2 regions of the Shimazuella sp. NTD250 genome follow, and region 2 is predicted to be linked to the other one. Evidence: predicted binding sites of a transcription regulator. Region 2 holds the regulator's gene; the other holds the start of a gene.
What was found. The regulator Rex, encoded in region 2, represses fermentation and respiration genes when NADH is low (regulators of the CRP and FNR family bind a similar motif). The targets are predictions, from matches to a motif close to TTGTGAAATATTTCACAA.
Positions count from the first base shown of each region.

Region 1: AC5WOF_RS00260 (cytochrome ubiquinol oxidase subunit I) is a predicted target of Rex. The motif match lies at 8,614-8,631, and genes of this name have one in related genera.

Region 1 covers NZ_JCAJZS010000001.1:47,490-57,865, reverse strand. The annotation lists gene AC5WOF_RS00320 (type II secretion system F family protein) at 1-842, shown strand, start outside; gene AC5WOF_RS00315 (competence type IV pilus major pilin ComGC) at 852-1,163, shown strand; gene AC5WOF_RS00310 (prepilin-type N-terminal cleavage/methylation domain-containing protein) at 1,154-1,594, shown strand; gene AC5WOF_RS00305 (PilW family protein) at 1,587-1,931, shown strand; gene AC5WOF_RS00300 (competence type IV pilus minor pilin ComGF) at 1,868-2,374, shown strand; gene AC5WOF_RS00295 (hypothetical protein) at 2,367-2,741, shown strand; gene AC5WOF_RS00290 (shikimate kinase) at 2,768-3,301, shown strand; gene AC5WOF_RS00285 (YqzE family protein) at 3,315-3,491, shown strand; gene ispG (flavodoxin-dependent (E)-4-hydroxy-3-methylbut-2-enyl-diphosphate synthase) at 3,755-4,855, shown strand; gene AC5WOF_RS00275 (DUF378 domain-containing protein) at 4,995-5,216, shown strand; gene AC5WOF_RS00270 (gamma-glutamyl-gamma-aminobutyrate hydrolase family protein) at 5,297-6,016, shown strand; gene AC5WOF_RS00265 (cytochrome d ubiquinol oxidase subunit II) at 6,140-7,153, opposite strand; gene AC5WOF_RS00260 (cytochrome ubiquinol oxidase subunit I) at 7,153-8,487, opposite strand; gene AC5WOF_RS00255 (DUF1294 domain-containing protein) at 8,671-8,982, shown strand; gene AC5WOF_RS00250 (VanW family protein) at 9,042-9,884, shown strand; gene AC5WOF_RS00245 (3D domain-containing protein) at 10,090-10,376, shown strand, end outside.
Region 2 covers NZ_JCAJZS010000004.1:437,154-447,529, reverse strand. The annotation lists gene licT (BglG family transcription antiterminator LicT) at 1-187, opposite strand, end outside; gene groL (chaperonin GroEL) at 561-2,201, opposite strand; gene groES (co-chaperone GroES) at 2,231-2,515, opposite strand; gene tatC (twin-arginine translocase subunit TatC) at 2,636-3,385, opposite strand; gene AC5WOF_RS13290 (redox-sensing transcriptional repressor Rex) at 3,397-4,056, opposite strand; gene AC5WOF_RS13285 (5-formyltetrahydrofolate cyclo-ligase) at 4,242-4,829, opposite strand; gene AC5WOF_RS13280 (hypothetical protein) at 5,043-5,231, opposite strand; gene AC5WOF_RS13275 (hypothetical protein) at 5,491-5,730, opposite strand; gene AC5WOF_RS13270 (hypothetical protein) at 5,903-6,307, opposite strand; gene AC5WOF_RS13265 (hypothetical protein) at 6,575-7,018, opposite strand; gene AC5WOF_RS13260 (hypothetical protein) at 7,206-7,493, opposite strand; gene tsaD (tRNA (adenosine(37)-N6)-threonylcarbamoyltransferase complex transferase subunit TsaD) at 7,586-8,584, opposite strand; gene rimI (ribosomal protein S18-alanine N-acetyltransferase) at 8,574-9,038, opposite strand; gene tsaB (tRNA (adenosine(37)-N6)-threonylcarbamoyltransferase complex dimerization subunit type 1 TsaB) at 9,035-9,736, opposite strand; gene tsaE (tRNA (adenosine(37)-N6)-threonylcarbamoyltransferase complex ATPase subunit type 1 TsaE) at 9,733-10,179, opposite strand; tRNA gene AC5WOF_RS13235 (tRNA-Gly) at 10,298-10,371, opposite strand.

The DNA of each region.
Region 1 (10,376 bases), on a different contig from region 2:
GTTTCTCTGCTTCTTTACAAGCAATCGGGTTTCCAGCAATTTTTTGCGCTTTCGTGAAGGCAGCTGAACATCATGGTGATGTTCTTTTTGCTCTAAATCAGTGTCATCGATATTATTTATCGAGATCCAAATGGTTTCGTAAGTTAAAACAAGTTACTTTCTATCCGTTCTTTATTCTTTGTTCTTTAAGTATAGGGTTAATTTTTTTATCCACGGTGATCTTGCCTGTTTTTTCTGAGTTATTTCAATCATTTTCATTGGAGTTACCGTATACTACTAAGTTGATTTTTACCCTATCGCGAATATTTCCATATATTTTTATATCTGGGTTTATTCTTTTGCTTTTTTGTATTTGGGGAAGAAGAAATCCGAGATTTCAACATGTTATGAAGCGGATTCCCATAATCACTATTTATTATCGGTATAGGTATACGCAATATTTATCTTTGCAGTTAGGTTCATTTATGACAGCAGGGGTACCTATGCTATCTGCTATTTCATTACTCGAGCAGGTAACGCCTTGGCCTGATTTATGTAAGTATTTAGAAAGTACGAAACGAAAACTTATCCATGGTGCTACTTTAAGCAATATTGTCCAAGAAAAATCATCTACTCTGCTTCCTGTCTTTTCTCAGACACTTATTTTGGGAGAAGAGACTGGAAAATTAGGGGAGATGTTAGTACAACTATCTACTACTACCGAAGAGTGGTTAACAGAAAGATTAGAAAGATGGATGGCTTATTTAGAACCAATTTTAACACTTTCTATTGGATTAATTATGGCAGTTGTAGTCATCTCATTATTTTTGCCAATGTTCGGTCTCATCCAGGCAGTTCAATAGGAGGAAAAAATGAAAAAGGAAAAGGGTTTTACATTAGTCGAGATGTTAGTTGTTTTATTTATTATTGGCATTATCATTGCAATCGCGCTGCCCAATTTTATAGAAGCCAGCAAAAAGGCAAATGTACAGGCAGATAGAGCAAATCGACGAATGATTGGTATGCAGGTAGATAATTACTACTTGGATCATGGTATCTATCCTAAAACTATCCAAGATTTAGTTTCTCAAAAATATCTTCGTACCATCCCAGACTGTCCAGGAGATGCTGGGAAGTACAAACTAGTATCAAAATCGGGAGAAATTCAAGTCGTATGCAAGTAAAAAATAGGAAAGAGGCCGGCTATACTTTGGTTGAGTTGCTGTGTACGTTAAGTATTATGGGGATGTTCATCTCATTAGCAGTACCAAATTTATCTGCTTTGGTAGCTAAAGCTACGTATCTTCAACTTCGATATCAAATTATTTCACAATTAGAAGATGCACAACTAACTGCTATGGCGAGAGAAACAGAAGTATCTGTTTTGTTTTCCAATAGGACAATAACTACATGGGTAGATGGGAAAACACAACATAAAACGATATTACCCGATGATCTGAAAATATCCAGTAATTTCAAGGAGAATCGAGTCTTATTTCGAAGGACTGGGCAAGTCCGAGGAGGAACGATCCACTTAAAGAAAAATGAAAAAAACTGGATGGATGTTGTGATCCAAGTAGCCAGTGGCACAACAAAAGTAATCTTTCATGTATAAAAGGGAAAAAGGATTTACTCTTGTAGAGACACTTGTTGCATTGATGGTAGGGACTACGCTAATTGGTTTTGTTGTGCCATTATACTTAACTGGGAAGATGTTTTTCCATGATCGCATGCTAGAAAACCAAGCCAGAATAGTAGCTCAAGAATTATTGGAAGAAAGGCTTAGCAGGTTACAGATTCGTAAAAAAACATGGAAAATGAGAGCATATACCATACAGGAAGAGGTGACTTACTCACAACGATTATGGAATCTAAAGATACTTGTCAAATGGAAAAATCAACAGGGAATAAGCCGTATGGTAAAACTCGAGACTCTTCGATTTCAGAATTAGGATTTACTTATATTGAAATGATTTTGTCTTTTGCGATCGCTACTACTATATTTCCACTATTCTTTGGATTATTCTACCAAGTCTTCAACAGTATTCATTCTCAGCTTGCAACTTATGCATTATTTAGTCAATTTGATCGTTTTTCTTTGCAATTGCAGCAGGATGAAGCCAATGGTGTCAAATTCTTAATCGATCAAAATCAATTAGAGATGATCATGAAAGATGGGTTACGGGTACGTTATCGCTGGAAACAAGATCAATTAGTGCGGAGTGTAAAAGAATCTTCATCTGCCTCTTATCGTGGAAATACCATTTTGTTATATCAAGTAAAACGAGTTTATTATCAGAATTTACAAAATGGAGTGAAAATGACAGTTATCCTCTCAAATCATAATGCTACGTTCACAGGATCTGCCTATATTTGGGGGCGTATAAATGAATGAAGAAAAGGGCTTTATTCTTCCTGTTGTCATGGTATTAATTGCTTTGATGTCTAGTTTGTTTTTATTTGCTTCTATGGAATGGAGCAAATGGAAGAAGCAAGACCTGCTAAGATTAAAAATGATCCAAGCTGGGTATGCTGCTGAAAGTGGAATAGCGGAAAGACAACAGGAACTACAAAATAGACCAGATGATTATCGTACAGAACAAAAGAAGTATGGGGAGTATACGGTAAATATTTCTGTCTGGGAATCAATACCTGAGAGTATCTTCATTCAAGCTGTAGCCAAAGGGAAAGACAACATTCAACAGACCAAAACAGTGGAGATAGATAAAAAAACGATGTATATCTTGTATTGGTTAGAATGACAATGTTCGTTATAATAGTTTTTACTATGAAAAAACATCTCATTCTTGTTGGATTTATGGGTACAGGAAAATCAACTATTGGACAGCAGATCGCAGCTTTGACCAAAATGGAGCATATTGATACAGATGATATGATTCAGCGAGATAGAGGCTGCACTATCCCAGAAATTTTTGCTAATTATGGAGAAATGACTTTTCGAAATGTAGAAACAGGTATTCTTGAACAATATGTACAAAATACACGTTCAAGTATTATTACAACAGGAGGTGGAATTGTATTACGTGCTGAAAACCGAATTACGATGCATAAGTATGGGTGGGTTTTTGCACTGGATGCTGATCCACAAGAGATTATTCGGCGTTTGAAAGAGGACACCACTCGTCCATTATTGCAAGGAGGATCTTTAGAGGAAAAGGTACACCAGTTGTATCAAACCAGAGGACCTTTGTATCAATTTGCAGATTTTCAAATCGATACGAACCATAAATCAATTAAACAGATTGCTCGGGAAATCATGGATATTTGGTTTAATCTCGCGAAAAGCGGTGATGCTAATTAACGAGGTGGGAATAATGTCTTTTAAAGATTGGATTACCTATGTTATTGAAAAAATGGTGTGGTTTATGGAAACACCAAAAAAAGATAGAAAAGCGATGAAGTATGCAAGAAGAGAACCATGGGCGTATCGCTGGTTTGGTATGATTCCCATGTCGATGAAGATAGCTGCGAAAAAAGTACGGAAAAGATAACATTTTTTTGTATTTAACGTTTGTGTTGGGATTAGAGGATAAATTAAATTATCCGTTAAAAAGGGGCATAAGCCCCTTTTTGGTTTGCCCGAATATGATATAATGTTAAACTGAACTTGTAGAAAACTTCCATCTGTTAATATTTCTGTTGTGAAGATGAAAGTATGTATTTTTTGTGTTGAGAAATTTACCCATCTGAGTGTAGCGGTTTGAGGGAAATATATCTTCCTATTAAGATTTAACTTCTTAAGGAGCGAGTGCTCATGATTCATCGTACGAAAACAAGACCAGTAAAAGTAGGAAATCTCCAAATAGGTGGCAATGATCAAGTTGTTATTCAAAGTATGGCCACGACAAAAACTCATGATGTGAAAGCTACAGTAGCGGAAATCAATAGACTTACCGAAGCAGGTTGCCAAATAGTACGAGTAGCTGTTCCGGATATGCGGGCTGCTGAAGCTATTCCAGAGATTAAAAAGCGGATTACGGTTCCATTAGTAGCAGATATTCATTTTGATTACCGTTTAGCATTAAAAGCAATTGAGGGTGGAATTGATAAAATTCGTATCAATCCTGGAAATATTGGGCGACGTGAAAAAGTAGAAGCAGTTGTCAAAGCTGCTAAAGAGCGTGGAATTCCTATTCGTATTGGGGTTAATGCTGGTTCATTGGAAAAGAGAATTCTAGAAAAGTATGGTTATCCTACTGCTGATGGTATGGTAGAAAGTGCTTTGTACCATATTGGTATACTGGAAGAGCTCGATTTCCATGATATTATTGTTTCCCTCAAAGCATCTGATGTTCGTTTGGCTATTGAAGCCTATCAGAAAGCATCAGCTGCATTTGACTATCCATTGCACCTTGGTATTACAGAGTCTGGAACATTATTTTCTGGTACAGTCAAAAGTGCAGCAGGATTAGGGGCAATCCTTGCTCAAGGGATAGGTTCGACTTTGCGTATTTCACTTAGTGCGGACCCCGTTGAAGAAGTAAAAGTAGCCAGAGAACTGTTAAAAACATTTGGATTAGCTGCAAATGCTGCTACTTTAATTTCTTGTCCTACCTGTGGAAGAATTGAAATAGATTTAATTTCGATTGCCAATGAAATTGAAGATTATATCTCCACCATTAAAGCACCAATCAAAGTAAGTGTGCTAGGCTGTGCTGTAAATGGTCCCGGAGAAGCAAAAGAAGCAGATATTGGTATTGCGGGAGCAAGAGGCGAGGGATTACTCTTCCGTCACGGAGAAATTATCCGTAAAATCCCAGAAGCTCAAATGGTAGAAGAGTTGAAAAAGGAAATCGATAAATTAGCCGAAGAATATAAGCAGAAAGAAAATTCTACTAATATACGCTCTTCCTGAGAAAAAAAGGTAAGTACATCCATCGTACTTACCTTTTTTGTGGGATCAAAAGTCAATAGCCCTCCTAGATGGTTCTGTATGAAAAAGATAATTAAGTACCATACTAACAGAAACAATCTGTTGAAGGAGGACCAAAATTGTGGGTAAAGTTGCTCTTACATTAGTGATAATTGGCGCTCTGAATTGGTTACTTGTTGGCTTATTTCAATGGGATCTTGTATCTGCTATTTTTGGTGGAGATGCAATCCGCGAATCATCTTTACTTAGTCGAATCATTTACACCATTGTCGGGTTATCAGGTATTTATGCGATCAAATATCTGTTTGAAGATCGTTCACATGCAAGGGACGTAAGGGAATAATTTCAAACTCCAGTTCATATAGAGCTGGAGTTTTTTGTTGCATAAGATATATAAGATTTTTATGTAGCAAAGGAGAGATCATGTTGTACCCCATAATTGGAATTACAATTGATCAAGATGATCAAAAATTTTTTATCAATCATGATTACGTTCAATCCGTTATACAAGCTGGTGGAATCCCATTACTTATTCCATTTTTACGGGACCCAATCATGATACAAAAAATGGTCGAACAATGTTCAGGGTTACTTCTTACTGGTGGGAAAGATGTAGATCCGTTTTACTATGGTGAAGAACCTTCGCTAAATCTAGGTGTAATCATTCCTGAACGAGACGAAATCGAATTGAAAGTTTTTGAATTATTCATACAGCAAAATAAACCTATTTTAGCTATTTGCAGAGGATGCCAACTAATGAATATCGCCTTAGGAGGAGATCTTTACCAAGATATACCTTCACAAATAACCCCGGCACTAAACCATGACCAACATGCACCACGTGGTTATCCAACTCATTCGATTGACATTAAAAAAGAAAGCCTGCTTTTTGACATTATGGGGGAAAAGAAGATTCGAGTAAATTCCTATCATCATCAATCTGTTAAAAATGTATGTCCTCCATTAATCATCAGTGCTTTTGCTGCTGATGGTGTAGTAGAAGCTATTGAAAGTATCAGTCATCCTTTTTTGCTAGGTGTACAATGGCATCCTGAAGGGATGTCAATCTTGCAAGATAAGCATGCGATGAAACTATTTTCTTCTTTTATAAATGCATGTAATTTAGCAGAAAAATATCATTAAAAATTTACAGATTATATGGTTTAAAAGCGTGAAGAAAGTATCTTCTGTTAATTTTTGGATGGTTACCATCTGATCACCAAAGCGAATGATAAATTAGAAAATGCTGGGATGCCCCCAGCATTTTTATTTTTCATTCCGCACATATTTTGCATTAAATAAAAACAACCACATTAAGAGAACAAGAGATGGGATCAATAGGATCAAACCAGCAATAAATGCAAGGACTAAAGCCCATCCCATCGTAGAATTAGTTAAGCCGCTTTGCAATGTGATGTACGGATAAAGTAAATAAGGTAAGTGGGAGTAACCATAACCAAAAAAGGCGAATGCGAATTGCATCATGACAGCAATAAATGATAATCCAAGTGATTTACGCCTCCAGATAAAAAACACAGCCACCAAAAAACAAAGAAAGGAACAAATAAAAACAGGGCTGATGTCCCATGCTTTTGCAAAATGATTAGGATTATGCTGGGATAATCCCCAAAAGACAAGAACACTTGCAAGTATTGTAGGACCACTCCAAAAAAGCGCATATTTACGCAATTGTTCCATGGCAGGCAAATCTCCAGCTTTCTTTGCATAGTAAGTTAAAAAACTAGCACTGATATACAAGATACTTACAATTGCTAAGAAAACTACTGTCCATGAATAGGGGCTACGAAATAATGCACCAGATAAAAACTCGATTTTCTTTCCGTTCTCTACAATAAAACCACCTTCTGAGATTGTGAGACCTGTAGAGAGAGCCGCAGGAATAAACAATCCGGTCATTCCATATAGAAACAAGAAAAATTTACTATCTCTTCCGCCATAATTAGCAAACGCATAAAAGGAGCCTCGAATGGTGAGCAAAATTAACGCAATGCCACCAGGGATAAGTAAAGCAGTTCCATAATAATATGCTGTGTCAGGAAAAAAACCGACGATGCCAACAATGAAAAAAACGAGAAATACATTGGTAACTTCCCAAACAGGAGACAGATAACGATCAATAATTTTATTTACGACATGCTCTTTTTTCGTCAGATAACTGTAATAGGAGAAAAAACCAGCTCCAAAATCGATTGATGCAACAATGATATACCCATAGAGGAATGTCCACAGTACACTTATACCTATTAATTCAAGTGGCATTAGGAGATACCTCCTTCGAAAGCTTGTATCTCTGCTTCAGCAGGTTTTCCTTTAAATAATCGATACAGTACAATACAAGCAACAATTGCCAGTAAAAGATAAAGTCCAGTAAATAAGAAATACATCAATTTCACATTTGCTGCTGTAGTTGCTGCTTCACCAACTTTCATAATTCCTGTTATGATCCATGGAAGACGACCAGCCTCCGCAAATACCCAACCCAGTTCCATTGCGATGAAAGACAATGGAGCTGCAATAACGATTCCATATAAGACGATGGGATGAAATGGATTTCCCTTTTTCCATATCCAAAGGATTAAAAATACAGCAGTTATGAACAATAAGTAGAAACCAATACTTACTTTTGTATCAAATAAGTAATGAATATATAGAGGCGGCCACAAATTTTTCGGTATACTATCCAAACCAATCACTGTTCCGCTAGGGTTATTTGTTGCTAAAATACTCAATGCTTTTGGAATTTCAATCGCATATTTTATTTCATTTGTTTTTGGATCCAATGATCCAAATAAGACGAGAGGTGCACCTTTCTTGGTTTCAAAATGCCACTCCGCAGCTGCTAATTTTGCTGGTTGGTGTTCTGCTAGAAATTTTGCAGATATATCCCCCATTAAAATGGTGGTTATGGACAGGATGAATGTGGTGACCATTGTTAATTTCAATGCTTTTCTATAATAAATATGTTGTCTTCCACGTAATATGAAAAACGCTGCCAGCCCTGCTAGCAATAGGCCAGATATCAAATACGAGGAGGAGACAACATGCCCTACTTTTGAGGGTGTTGCAGGATTCAACATTGCGCCGATAGGGTCAATATCCACTACCTTCCCAGCCGCATCTAATTTAAAACCAGCAGGAGTGTTCATAAACGAATTTACTGTAGTTATAAATACTGCAGAGAGAGTAGATCCGATAATGACAGGGATAGAAGTTAACCAATGCCAATAAGGATTTTTAAAACGATCCCAAGTATACAGGTATATTCCCAAAAATATCGCTTCGAAGAAGAACGCGAATGTTTCCAAAAATAATGGCAGACTGATCACATTTCCAACTAATTGCATAAAAGTTGGCCAAAGCAAGGATAACAGTACTCCGATACATGTACCTGTTACTACTCCGACAGCAACCGTGATTACAAATCCACGTGTCCAGCGCTTTGCCATCATCGTGTAATGCATGTCTTTCTTACGAATACCTATAAATTCTGCTAAACTTACAAATATAGGAACTCCGACTCCAATGGCAGCCCAGATAATGTGAAAAGCAAGTGTCTCTTCAGTAAGCATTCGACTCCAAAAGGCAGAATCCATTTTTGAGTCCTCCTTCATCAATGTCTAAATTGTATACAATTATCTTACTCTCTGTGAACAACTTTGTACACTGTTTCACATACTTTTTATGATATATAAAGAAAAACGTCATTAATTGATCATAATTTGTTAAGTGATTCACAATGTCTTGATGCAAGTTTGTCTATCTGATAAAATAATTTTATGAATATCTTCGTTATCATTTATATCGTGGTTGCCAATATATTTGGATTTTCTCAAATGCTTTATGATAAAAAACAAGCAAAGCTGAGTCAACAAAGAATTCCTGAAAAGAGACTTTTTCTCGTTGCTGCGCTAGGAGGAGCGCTTGGTTCTTTTATTGGTATGCAAGTTGTTCGGCATAAGACAAAACATTGGAATTTTTTAATCTTTATTCCTTTCTTATTTGTATTGAATCTTGTAATTATTTACCCAATGGCGATTTTTGGAATAAATTATTGGATCACCTATGTAATTCATTTTCTAATTGCATAAATTTGTTTTGGTAAGTCCCGTCTTCTTTGTACAAACTATATACAGAAGGGGGGATTTTTTTGTTTACTTATTTATATGCTTGTATGCTTCTGCTTTTACCCCCGATTTTTCAAGATGGGTCTCCTAATCCAGTCATTCATGTAACATATGGGGAAAAACAGTGGTATTTGGATTTGCGTCAAGCTGGTTTTGACGGCATAGATCCAACGACGTTAGATCGTCAGGAGTTACATCGTTGGTTTGCTAAAATTGCGAAACAAATCAATCACAACCCCACGTCTGCACACTATGAAAATCGACAAATTGTACCAGAAAAATCGGGGGGAAAAGTCATCCTGTCCGAAATGGATAGTTGGATGGATTTAATTCACTTATATATAGGGAAAAAAATAAAAATTCCCGTTGAAATACAACGTCCAAAACTTACTACAAAAGAACTTCGTAAATTAAAACGAAAATTATTAGCATCATATACTACTTTTTATAATAATAGTATGGATAATCGATCTCATAATGTTGAACTTTCCGCTAAAGCTATTGATCATATTGTGGTGATGCCGGGAGAAATTTTTTCTTTCAATCAAACCGTTGGCAGGCGTACCTTAGCCAAAGGTTACCGGGAAGCCAAAATAATTGTAAAAGGCGAATATAGTGAAGGAATTGGAGGAGGGATATGCCAAACATCTTCCACCTTGTTCAACAGTGTAGATAAGGCAAAGCTCACGATAATTGAACGTAAAAGTCATAGCAGAAATGTTCCATATGTTCCCAAAAATAAAGATGCAACTGTTTCGTGGGGAGGACCTGATTTTAAGTTTAAGAATCTCCGAAATAACCCTATTCTCATTGTTTCTGAAGCGAAAAAAGGATATGTGACTGTACAAGTTTTTACCAGTAAATGAGAACTAAAAAAAAGAAAAAAAAAGGAACATTTTTCATTTAAATAGAATATCTCCAAAAGTCCTGTTATAATGGGCAACACACAATAGGTACACCTAACAAGGAGGTGCGAAGCTGTTACTGAAAACTTCAGACAGTCTAGACGATACGAATTAAGTGTGCCTTTTCTTAAAAATGAATTTTTAAGTTTTTCGGTAACAGTGATCAATGAAGAAATTCCTAATATTAGGAGTAATAGCAATAGTACTTTTATCAGGTTCTTTTGTCGCTTATGCTGCAATGGAGACAAAAGTGACGGTCAAATTTAGTGATGGAAAAACTACAGTTGTGAGCGAGGGTTTACATAATACACTTGAAGAGGCTTTAGCTGGTGCAGGACAAAATGTGCAACAGTTAAAAGCTAATTATCAACCCTCTATCCCGTGGAATAAATCATTAGATGGAGATACAACAGTAGATCTAAAATGTAAATGTAAAGTAAATCTTGAGTTAGG
Region 2 (10,376 bases):
TAATCAAGGACTTGAACTTTTTCATCGTATCTTCGTTTTCCAAAGTGAAAATCTTATCGATCTGCTGCTGGTCAATCTCATCTCCAACACGCTTACTAAAAGCAATTCCTCGTCCAATAACGATAATCTCTTGTTTATCTTTACTTGAGATAACTGCATTATTGTTTAATATTTTACTAATTTTCACCTTGTCACCTCCGATAACAGAAAAAGGCAAGACCTTACCTTTTCCAAGGTGATCGGTTTTGCCTGATTTAACAGTTACAATCCGTTCTGTATACGCTTTCATAAAGATTAGCACATCTTATATGAATTAACAATACTTTTATACTTATTTATAATGAAGTATACCTATTAAAGATTTAATTATTCATTTTACCTATCGATCTCCACATTAATAATTGATAATTGCCTTGCAAAAATAGCAACATTTCTAACTTGAACCATCTTATCAGAAGGTTCATTTTCTATTTGTGACAACAAAAAAGAAAAAGGTCTTCCATCCATTCAAAACGGATGAAAGACCTTTTCTGATATTGTTCAAGGTTTTATGATGTATATTACATCATGCCGCCCATTCCGCCCATGCCACCCATATCAGGCATAGCTGGAGCTTTGTTTTCTTCTGGTTTATCTGCAACAACAGCTTCAGTGGTAAGAACCATTGCAGCAACAGATGCAGCATTTTGCAGTGCAGAACGAGTAACTTTAGCTGGATCAACCACACCAGCCTGGATCATGTTAACCCATTCTCCAGATAGTGCATTGAAACCTACCCCAACATCTTCTTTTTTCAGACGCTCTACAATTACAGAACCTTCAAGACCTGCATTGTGTGCAATTTGGCGTACTGGTTCTTCTAGGGAACGTTTGATGATAGATACACCAGTTTTTTCATCTCCGATTGGAAGAGAAGCCTCTAGTTCTTCTACTGCACGAATTACATTAACAAGCGCAGTACCCCCACCGGATACAATACCTTCTTCCACTGCTGCACGTGTGGAGTTTAGAGCATCTTCGATGCGAAGTTTTTTCTCTTTCAATTCGGTTTCAGTAGCTGCACCAACTTTGATAACTGCTACACCACCAGAAAGTTTTGCCAAGCGCTCTTGCAATTTCTCTTTGTCAAATTCAGAAGTGGTTTCTTCGATTTGTTGACGAATGTGGGAAACACGAGCTTTGATGTCGGAAACTTCACCAGAACCATCTACAACAATGGTGTTGTCTTTGTTTATACGTACTTGACGTGCATTACCTAGAGATTCTAGACCAGTCGTTTTCAAATCGAGACCGAGATCTTCTGTAATAACTTGACCACCAGTGAGAATAGCGATGTCTTCTAGCATAGCTTTACGACGATCACCAAATCCAGGAGCTTTTACAGCTACAGCAGTAAAGGTTCCACGAAGTTTGTTCACAACGATAGTGGTAAGAGCTTCCCCTTCTAGATCTTCAGCGATGATCAAGATAGGGCGTCCTTGTTGTACTACTTTTTCCAAAATTGGAAGAATCTCTTGGATGTTGCTGATTTTCTTATCTGTGATAAGAATATATGGATCATCTAATACTGCTTCCATTTTGTCTGTATCAGTTACCATGTAGGATGCAATGTATCCACGGTCAAATTGCATACCTTCTACTACTTCTAGCTCGGTAGTAATCCCTTTGGATTCTTCTACAGTGATAACACCATCGTTACCGACTTTTTCCATCGCTTCAGCGATCAATTTACCTACTTCTTCTTCGTTTGCAGAGATAGCTGCTACTTGAGCAATAGACTCTTTACCTTCGATTGGTTTTGCAATCTCTTGGATTTGAGTCACAGCTGTTGCAACTGCTTTTTCAATACCTTTACGAACGATCATAGGATTTGCACCAGCAGCTACGTTTTTCAATCCTTCACGGATGATCGCTTGAGCTAGTACGGTAGCAGTAGTAGTTCCATCCCCTGCGATATCGTTTGTTTTGGTAGCTACTTCTTTTACCAATTGAGCTCCCATATTTTCAAAAGCATCTTCTAATTCGATTTCTTTTGCAATGGTAACACCGTCGTTTGTAATAAGTGGAGAACCAAATTTACGTTCCAATACAACGTTACGGCCTTTTGGCCCCAATGTTACTTTTACTGCATCTGCAAGTGCATCCACACCGCGAAGCATCGCACGACGAGAGTCTTCACTGAACTTAATCTCTTTAGCCATTTTTAAAAATCTCCCTTCTTATGTAAAAATTACTCAATAACTGCAAGGATATCGCTTTCACGTAAAATGAGGTATTCTTTCTCACCATATTTCACTTCGGTTCCAGCATATTTGGAGAAAATTACGAGGTCGCCAGCGTTTACTTCTAACGCAACACGGTTGCCGTTTTCATCGACACGTCCAGCACCTACTGCAACAATTCTGCCTTCTTGTGGTTTTTCCTTAGCGGAATCAGGTAGTACAATACCGCTAGCGGTTGTTTCTTCTTTCTCAACAGCTTCTAGAATGACTCGATCACCAAGTGGTTTGATCATAGTAGGAAAACCTCCTTTTTGTCGTTCGTTTATTAGCACTCATCGTCGGCGAGTGCTAACACCCACTACTTATATTAATCATCAAAGACACATTTTGCAAGCTCTCTGTGAAAAAAAATCCTAGTCTTCATTCTCTATTTCTTCTAGTGCTGTTTCTCTTTCGATCCGTCGATATAACCAAACAGATAATCCAATGCTCAACTCATATAACAAGATCAATGGAACAGCAACCAAGAAGTTGGAAAGTAAATCTGGTGTGATAATAAGAGCAATCACAATTAAAATCATGTACGCAACCTTACGCACTTTGATCAATAAGGAAGGTGTGATCAGTCTCAAACGTGTTAAAAAGAGAACAACAACAGGAAGCAAAAATAATAATGCCAAGGGCACAATCACATTCAACATAAAACTGATGTACTGATAAATCCCATACATCTGTTTAACACCAAGTTCTTTCGATATGTTCGTAAGGAAATCAATCATCAATGGAAAGACTAAAAAATACCCAAAAGCTAATCCCCCGATAAAAAGAAGGAATGCGACTGGAATATAGATGAGAGCCGCTTTTTGTTCTCTCTCTTCCAGTCCAGGACGTACAAATTGCCAAAGATGGTAGAGCAGCACAGGTAAAGCGAGAATAAATGCTGCTACCAGCGAGATTTGCATATAAATTTTAAATGAATCAGCTGGAGACAGAGCATACAACGCAAAATGCTCATTGGCATCCTTACTGATGATCTTAAAGATATCTGCTGCATAGATGAAACTCACAACTAAACCAACAACAAAAGTAGCAAGGACCCATATAAGTCGGCGCCTAAGTTCAGTGAGATGATCTACTAATGGCTGGTATTCTTTTTCACTCATGAATTAACCCCTTAAAACTCTTCCTCTTCCAGATTTTCATCTGTTGGAAACTTTTTCAGAAAATAAATAAGCGTCTGAAGTTCCGTAGTAAGATCTATATGGTGAATACGTACATGATCATGTGCTGTTATACGTGCAGGTGTAAAGTTTAAGATTCCTCTAATTCCAGCATCCACAATAAAGTCAGCAGTTGGCTGAGCTACATTTAAAGGAACAGTCAGAATCGCTACTTCCACATGATGCAACAAAATTACTTCAGCTAACCGATCCATCGAATAAACCGGAATACCATCTATATCGGAGCCAATCTTACTTATCTCTTGATCAAAACCAGCAACAATCTTTGTATTGTGAGATCGGTAAAAATTGTACCGCAATAAAGCTGTCCCTAGATTTCCAACTCCAATGAGTACCACATTTGTGACCTCATCTTGTTTTAGGAAATCTCTTAAAAACTGCAATAGATAGGTAACATTGTAACCATATCCTTTTTTCCCAAGTTCGCCAAGATAGGAAAAGTCACGCCGGATGGTGGCTGGATCAATCTGTAATGCTTCACTTAAGTCAGCAGAAGAAATCCGCTGTTTGCCAATGGCATGTAACTTTTCTAAATAGCGGTAATACAATGGCAATCTTTTTGCAGTTACCTTTGGGATTTTCTGTTCTGCCAAGGATAGCCACCCCCTCCCAGCTTATATTATACGGCAAAAAATCGAACAGGCAAAATATCACAGGAACATAGTTTATATCTCGTTAGTAGATAAGAGAGTATAAATTTTATCCTATCTACAAAGCGAGACTAGGAGCATAGAGACGTAACGAGACTTGTGCCCTTGTCTGAGGTGCATAAGTGCAACTAACCCTCTGTCTGCGCTTTGAAAGGCTTGCCAATCGGCAAGTTTTTATTATTAGGTGTAAGCACAAAGTCCATAGGAATATCATGTACTTCTGGATAGATGGTCTCCACTATTTGTTCGTCGTAAGCGATTCCACACTTGTAGACATCAGGTAAATTTTCAAAAAACCGATCATAGTGACCTTTGCCAAAACCTAATCGATATCCTTTTTGGTCAAAAGCAACACCAGGAACCAAAACCAAATCAAGTTTGGTGATATCTATTTTTTCACAAGATTTATCCGGCTCCAGAATATGAAAATCTCCTGTTTCCAAAGTACTGGGCGTCGTAAACAAACGAGGAACAATCTTATCTTGTTCCATACTTGGTAGCGAAACCCTCTTTCCTGATTTCCAAGCATCTTCGATAAGGGCATAGAGACTGACTTCATTGCGAACAGCAAAATAAGCCAAAATCGAAGTTGCTTCTTGGTAAATCGGAAGTTGCTTGATTTTCTCACAAATTTTACGTGATGCTTGCAGACGATCTGAAGAACTCATTTTTGTCCGAAGTGCAATTATTTCTTTTCGTATAGTTTGTTTTTCCAATTATATTTTCACCTACTCTCTATCTTCGATGAACTTACTAATCATACCACTTTTTTATAGAGGCATGAAAAAACCAAGCTATATTTTGCTTGGTCTTGGAGACTTTATTTTTTAAAAAAATATTTTCGGGGGACGAATGCATATGACTAGCGTGTTGCTACCATAAACAAACGTCCAATCGCCCTACTCCTACAAAAGTTAAATAAGGCGTCTTTAGTTTCTCTCCTTGAATGCAGCCCGAAAGACCAAGAAGCAGATGATCAAGATCAGACCTTCCCATACCAATGGGTTCGCAATGGAGAGTGAAAACAGCGTCTCGTCGAACTCATGACGTACTCCAGCTTTGATGATAGCTATGGAGTCATCTTCTGGAGAGAACAGATTCTGAGCAGTAGAGAACATTGGAACCTCATTTGTTACAGTTGCCATCTACAGGTACATAATCAGTATACCTGTAATGTTTTATTTTCAAAAGATATTTTCTAATTTGTAAAATATGACAGAAAAAGACTAGCCACAAGACCAGCCTCTTTTTTATATCAATGAGTTTTTTATCGGGGGACAGATGTGCGAGGATGTATGAATACCTCAACTCGACACACTGTCCTTCCGTCCAAATCGGCTCTTTGTTGGATTAAGCTGTATGGTACTCAGCCAGAGACTAGTACCTCTTGTTCGGATTGAGCTTGAAGTACAAGTACACACCCCCGACGATAAGGGTGATCCAAGCTATGACCTCAAGGACAGAGCCAAGAGCTTCGAAGATCTTGGTCATCGGGTTTTCGACCTCCAGACCGAGCATTCCAAGTCCGGATTCCAGCGCTTCAAGCTGCGCTCCGATGATCGAAAGGACGAAAAAACCAGCGACTGCCACAGCGAACAGTGCGACACGGATCCTCATGATCCCAGCTCCTAGATTGGACGGATGTTGTTATGTGCTTATTATATACAAAGATGAGGGGAATACAACCCTTGTAAAAAACACAAAAAAAGGCCAGCCTCTAGGCTAACCTCCCTATAATCTATATTTAAGTTATGGATTTACGGGGGACAGTGATGTGTATTGGCTACGACTACCTTGCTTCCGACGCTGCGAGAGGGATGCACAGGATCAGGCTGACGATCGGTCCTCCGATCATCAGAACGATCATCCACCGGAGGAAGTTTCCGATGGTCGGGGCGCTGTGCTGCTCCACCTGCTCACCGGCGGTCTTCTTCCAACTGTTGAAGGTGCTCTTCACACCCTTCACGGTGTCGTCGACGTCAACGTTGATGACGACAGAACGCTGAACCTGCCGCTCGAAGGAGTGCTCGACCGTGGACGTGGCCACGGGAGCATGCTGGACGTGCTCGATCATGTTGTACATACCCACCACGGAGTTCGTGATGACGTAGAAGAATGCAGCGATGAGAACACTGACACCGGCGAGGAGCAGGTTCCGACGGGTACGCTCGGAGAACTTGGACAGCTTGAACATCTGATGCTCACATTCTCCAGCAATGCTGGTTGTAGGACGGGATACGATACTTTTATTATATACAAATATTCCTTGTAAACAAAGGCTGATCTTCATACTAATATGACAATACAAATTTTCATGCAACAAAAAAAGCCAGCATTCTTGCTAGCTTTTTATCATCTATATGGAATTCATTATATTACGGGGGACGATCGGTGTGGGAGGAGACATTTCTGTCTGCTACTCAGAACCACACAAATCGCCCTTCCCGTCCCGGTCGATGGACTACTGCGCGATGTAGTTTCGCGTCGACCACTGCTCGCCGCTGCCCTCCTCGTTCCACTGGGGAGCGGCGGGAAGGATCGCGACGACGGCGTTCTTCCGGTTCCGCCAGTTGTCGATGCGGTTGGAGATGGACTTCACGACCAGCTTGAGCACGTGGAACACGAGACCCGTGATGAACGCGATCTCGAAGACCAGCTTGAAGTTGTCGAACGTGTACAGGGAGCTGATCCAGGAGAGGAACTCCATGTACAGGTCGAACACGTAGCCGGCCGTACGGATGGTGTAGAACTTGATCTCGGCGGGCGTGGTGCGGCCGGTCATGAGCATGGCCGTGAGAATGATGGCCACACCCAGAACGTACATCTTCAGGGCGCGGAAGGAGTCGCTGTTCTTGAAGTCGTTGATCTCGTTGCTGACGATCTCGAAGGCGCGACGAGCGGTCATGGCAGTATCCTCGATTTCTCCGAGATTACTCGGATAGGGACGGGTGGTTGTTGATATTTTTATTATATGTTACATTCCACAAAATGAGAATACTTAAAAAATGTTAAAAAACGCAAAAAAGCTAGCAATATCTGCTAACTTTGCCTTTTTCTTTGCTGTTTCATCCATCCATTTAATCTAGTAAAGCTTATTTACTAGTAGCATTTTCCTCTTTAGTTTCAGGTTCAATCATATCCTGTGAACCAAAAATCTTCTCCCAATACCCATATTTTTTTAATAAAACATATAAAACCGCAGAATAAATCAACACACTCTCTATCAGATGGAGTGCTTTTGTCAGGTCGAGTGCATATCCATTTATCGTAAATACAACTTGAACAGGTGCTAATAGTTTCCAGAGAATCCATTGCCCAATGCTAAATGCAGTGACAAATAAAACGAGTTTGCCGAATTTTTTCCATTCTGACTGTTTCATGTGCTCCCCATTTCCCCCAAAAAAGATACTTATAGTATCAAATGTATAATGGTTATAGTATACAAAAATTTAGAAGGGAAATTTACAACAAATTAAATCAATGGAAGATTTGCTACTGCATTGAGTTCTAAGTCAGCTTTCTTCTCAGCATCGTAAAGAAAGTATGCTGCGGACGCAATCATCGCTGCATTATCGGTACAGAGTTCTAGTGGCGGTATACATAATGTCATGTTATTTTGCTTCGCTCTATTGTGCAATCGGCTACGCAAACCGCTATTTGCCGCTACCCCTCCAGCTACGACAAGATGTTCTACATCTTTTTGCTCCATCGCTCGAAATGTCTTCTCAACAATTACATCTAACACTGCATCTTGGAAACTAGCTGCTAAGTCTTTTTCAGAGTAATGCTCATTTTGTTTGATAAATTGCATGACGGCGGATTTTAAACCACTAAAGCTAAAATTCAATGACTCTTTCTCCAGCCATGCCCGTGGCAAGGGATAGACAGGTGAGCCTTGGGCTGCTAAGCGGTCAATGTGCGGTCCTCCTGGATAAGGAAGGTTCATCAAACGAGCAACTTTGTCAAACGCCTCGCCTACTGCATCATCTCGTGTACGTCCAATCCGTTCAAAACGCATATGATCTTTCATATAAATAAGCTCCGTATGACCCCCAGAAACAACTAAGGCGATCAAAGGAAAGCGAAGTGGTGTTACCAAATGATTGGCATAAATATGCCCTGCGATATGGTGAACAGGTATCAAAGGAATACGAAGCGCAAACGCTAGTGCTTTTGCAGCAGCCACCCCAATGAGCAGAGCGCCGACTAAACCTGGGCCTTGAGTAACTGCAATGGCACTAAGCTGATCTTTGGTTACATTTGCTTCTTTTAATGCTTGTTCGATTATCAACGTAATCCGCTCCACGTGGCGCCTAGAAGCGACTTCTGGGACAACCCCCCCAAAAGCTTGGTGAATCTCCATCTGTGAACTTATGACGTTTGAAAGTACTTTTTCTCCGTCTATAACTACAGATACACTTGTCTCATCACAACTTGTTTCGATACCCAGTATCACCGTTCTATTCTTCATTCAAGACCAATCCCATCAGTATGGCATCTTCTCCATTGTCTGGATAATAATTTTTTCTCGTTCCGATCACAGTAAAACCCAAATTCCGATAAAGATGTTGAGCTCTTTGGTTGGACTTTCTGACTTCAAGTGTCACATCGGAAGCCCCTAGTTGCTTTGCAAGCTCGATCATATAAGCCAAGATTTCTTTTCCAGTTCCTTGCCCGCGATAATCCGGATGAAGAGCGACATTAGTAAGTTGCGCTTCATCTAACACCACCCACATACCCGCATATCCAACAACATTTCCATCTACAAGTGAGACAATATAATAAGCCAAATCATTCGCAGTAATCTCATCTTTAAACGAGTATTCACTCCAAGGATCAGTGAAAGAAAGTTCTTCAATCTCCATAACAGCAGGAATATCTGTTACCTTCATCGGGCGAAACAAAACCGTTTTGATAAAGTTCATGTTAACCGCCCCAATAAATTTTTCTCAGCCAATGTTAACTGCAAATAGTTAGGAGAGAAGTCATGTCGTTCACTCTTATTTGTTTCCAACCATTTTTGCAGGGCTAATATGCCGAGATTACTTGCACGTGGAAGATGTTGACTAGATGGCGTCATAATCGCTCTCTCTTTTAATGCAGATGTTATTTTATCACTAAACATAGTGACATCATCACCAATGAATAGTGTCTCATTTTCATTTTGTTTCAACTGTTCGAGCAGATCATCCATCAAAATAATCTGTTCTGGCATTTTTAGTTGCAGACCGTTTTCTTGCCTGTGGTATACAGCCGCATAGACTTGTTCACGCCTTGCATCAATTAAAGGAACAATATTTCCTGGGAAATGCAGTCCGTTCATCGCGATAACTTCCAATGTGGAGACAGCAAGAAATGGTTTATGTAAAGCCCATGCAAATGTTTTAACCGTAGTGACTCCGATTCGAACCCCTGTGTAGGAACCAGGCCCTGCGGTAACTGCAAATAAATCCATATCCGATAATGTCATATCCAAGTCTGTTAACAGTTCGTCAATAGCAGGCATCAATCGAACCGAATGATTTTTCTTCAGATTAGTAGACTTCTCTCCAAGTATTTTTTGCTCATTTAATACAGCAATACTTAGTACAAGTGTTGAAGTATCCACTGCTAATATATTCATGATCCCATCAACTCCTTGTACAGTGTGGGAGAATCAATTTTTATGGCTCTGTCCCCTGTTGGCAGGACTTCTATTTCAATAAAAATGGTCTCTTTCGGTAACAACAAAGCAATTCGGGATGGCCATTCAACTAAACTTACACCATCTCCATATAAATATTCATCTAAGCCTAATTCTTCTGCACTGTCTTCCTCTAATCGATACACATCCATATGATAAAGAGGTAATCTACCCTTATAAATTTTTAAGATAGAAAAAGTTGGGCTGTCTACATATTCTTCTACACCGAGTCCCTTAGCTAAACTTTGTGAAAAAGTTGTTTTACCTGCTCCCAATTCACCAGATAAAGCAATGACGGCTCCTTTAGATAACCTCGTCCCTATTTGAAATGCTAATGCTCTTGTTTCCTCTTCATCTACTGTATAAATAATCGGTTCATCCAAGGTTTAACACCGTCCTTCTTCATGAAATAATACTATCTTACCAAGAAACCGGAAAAGAAGAAAGTTTCGGAGTCCCAAATAAAGGAAAAAAGCTGTGCATCTGCACAGCTTTTTGTGATGGAGCGGGTGAAGGGAATCGAACCCTCACATTCGGCTTGGAAGGCCGATGTTCTACCATTGAACTACACCCGCATAAG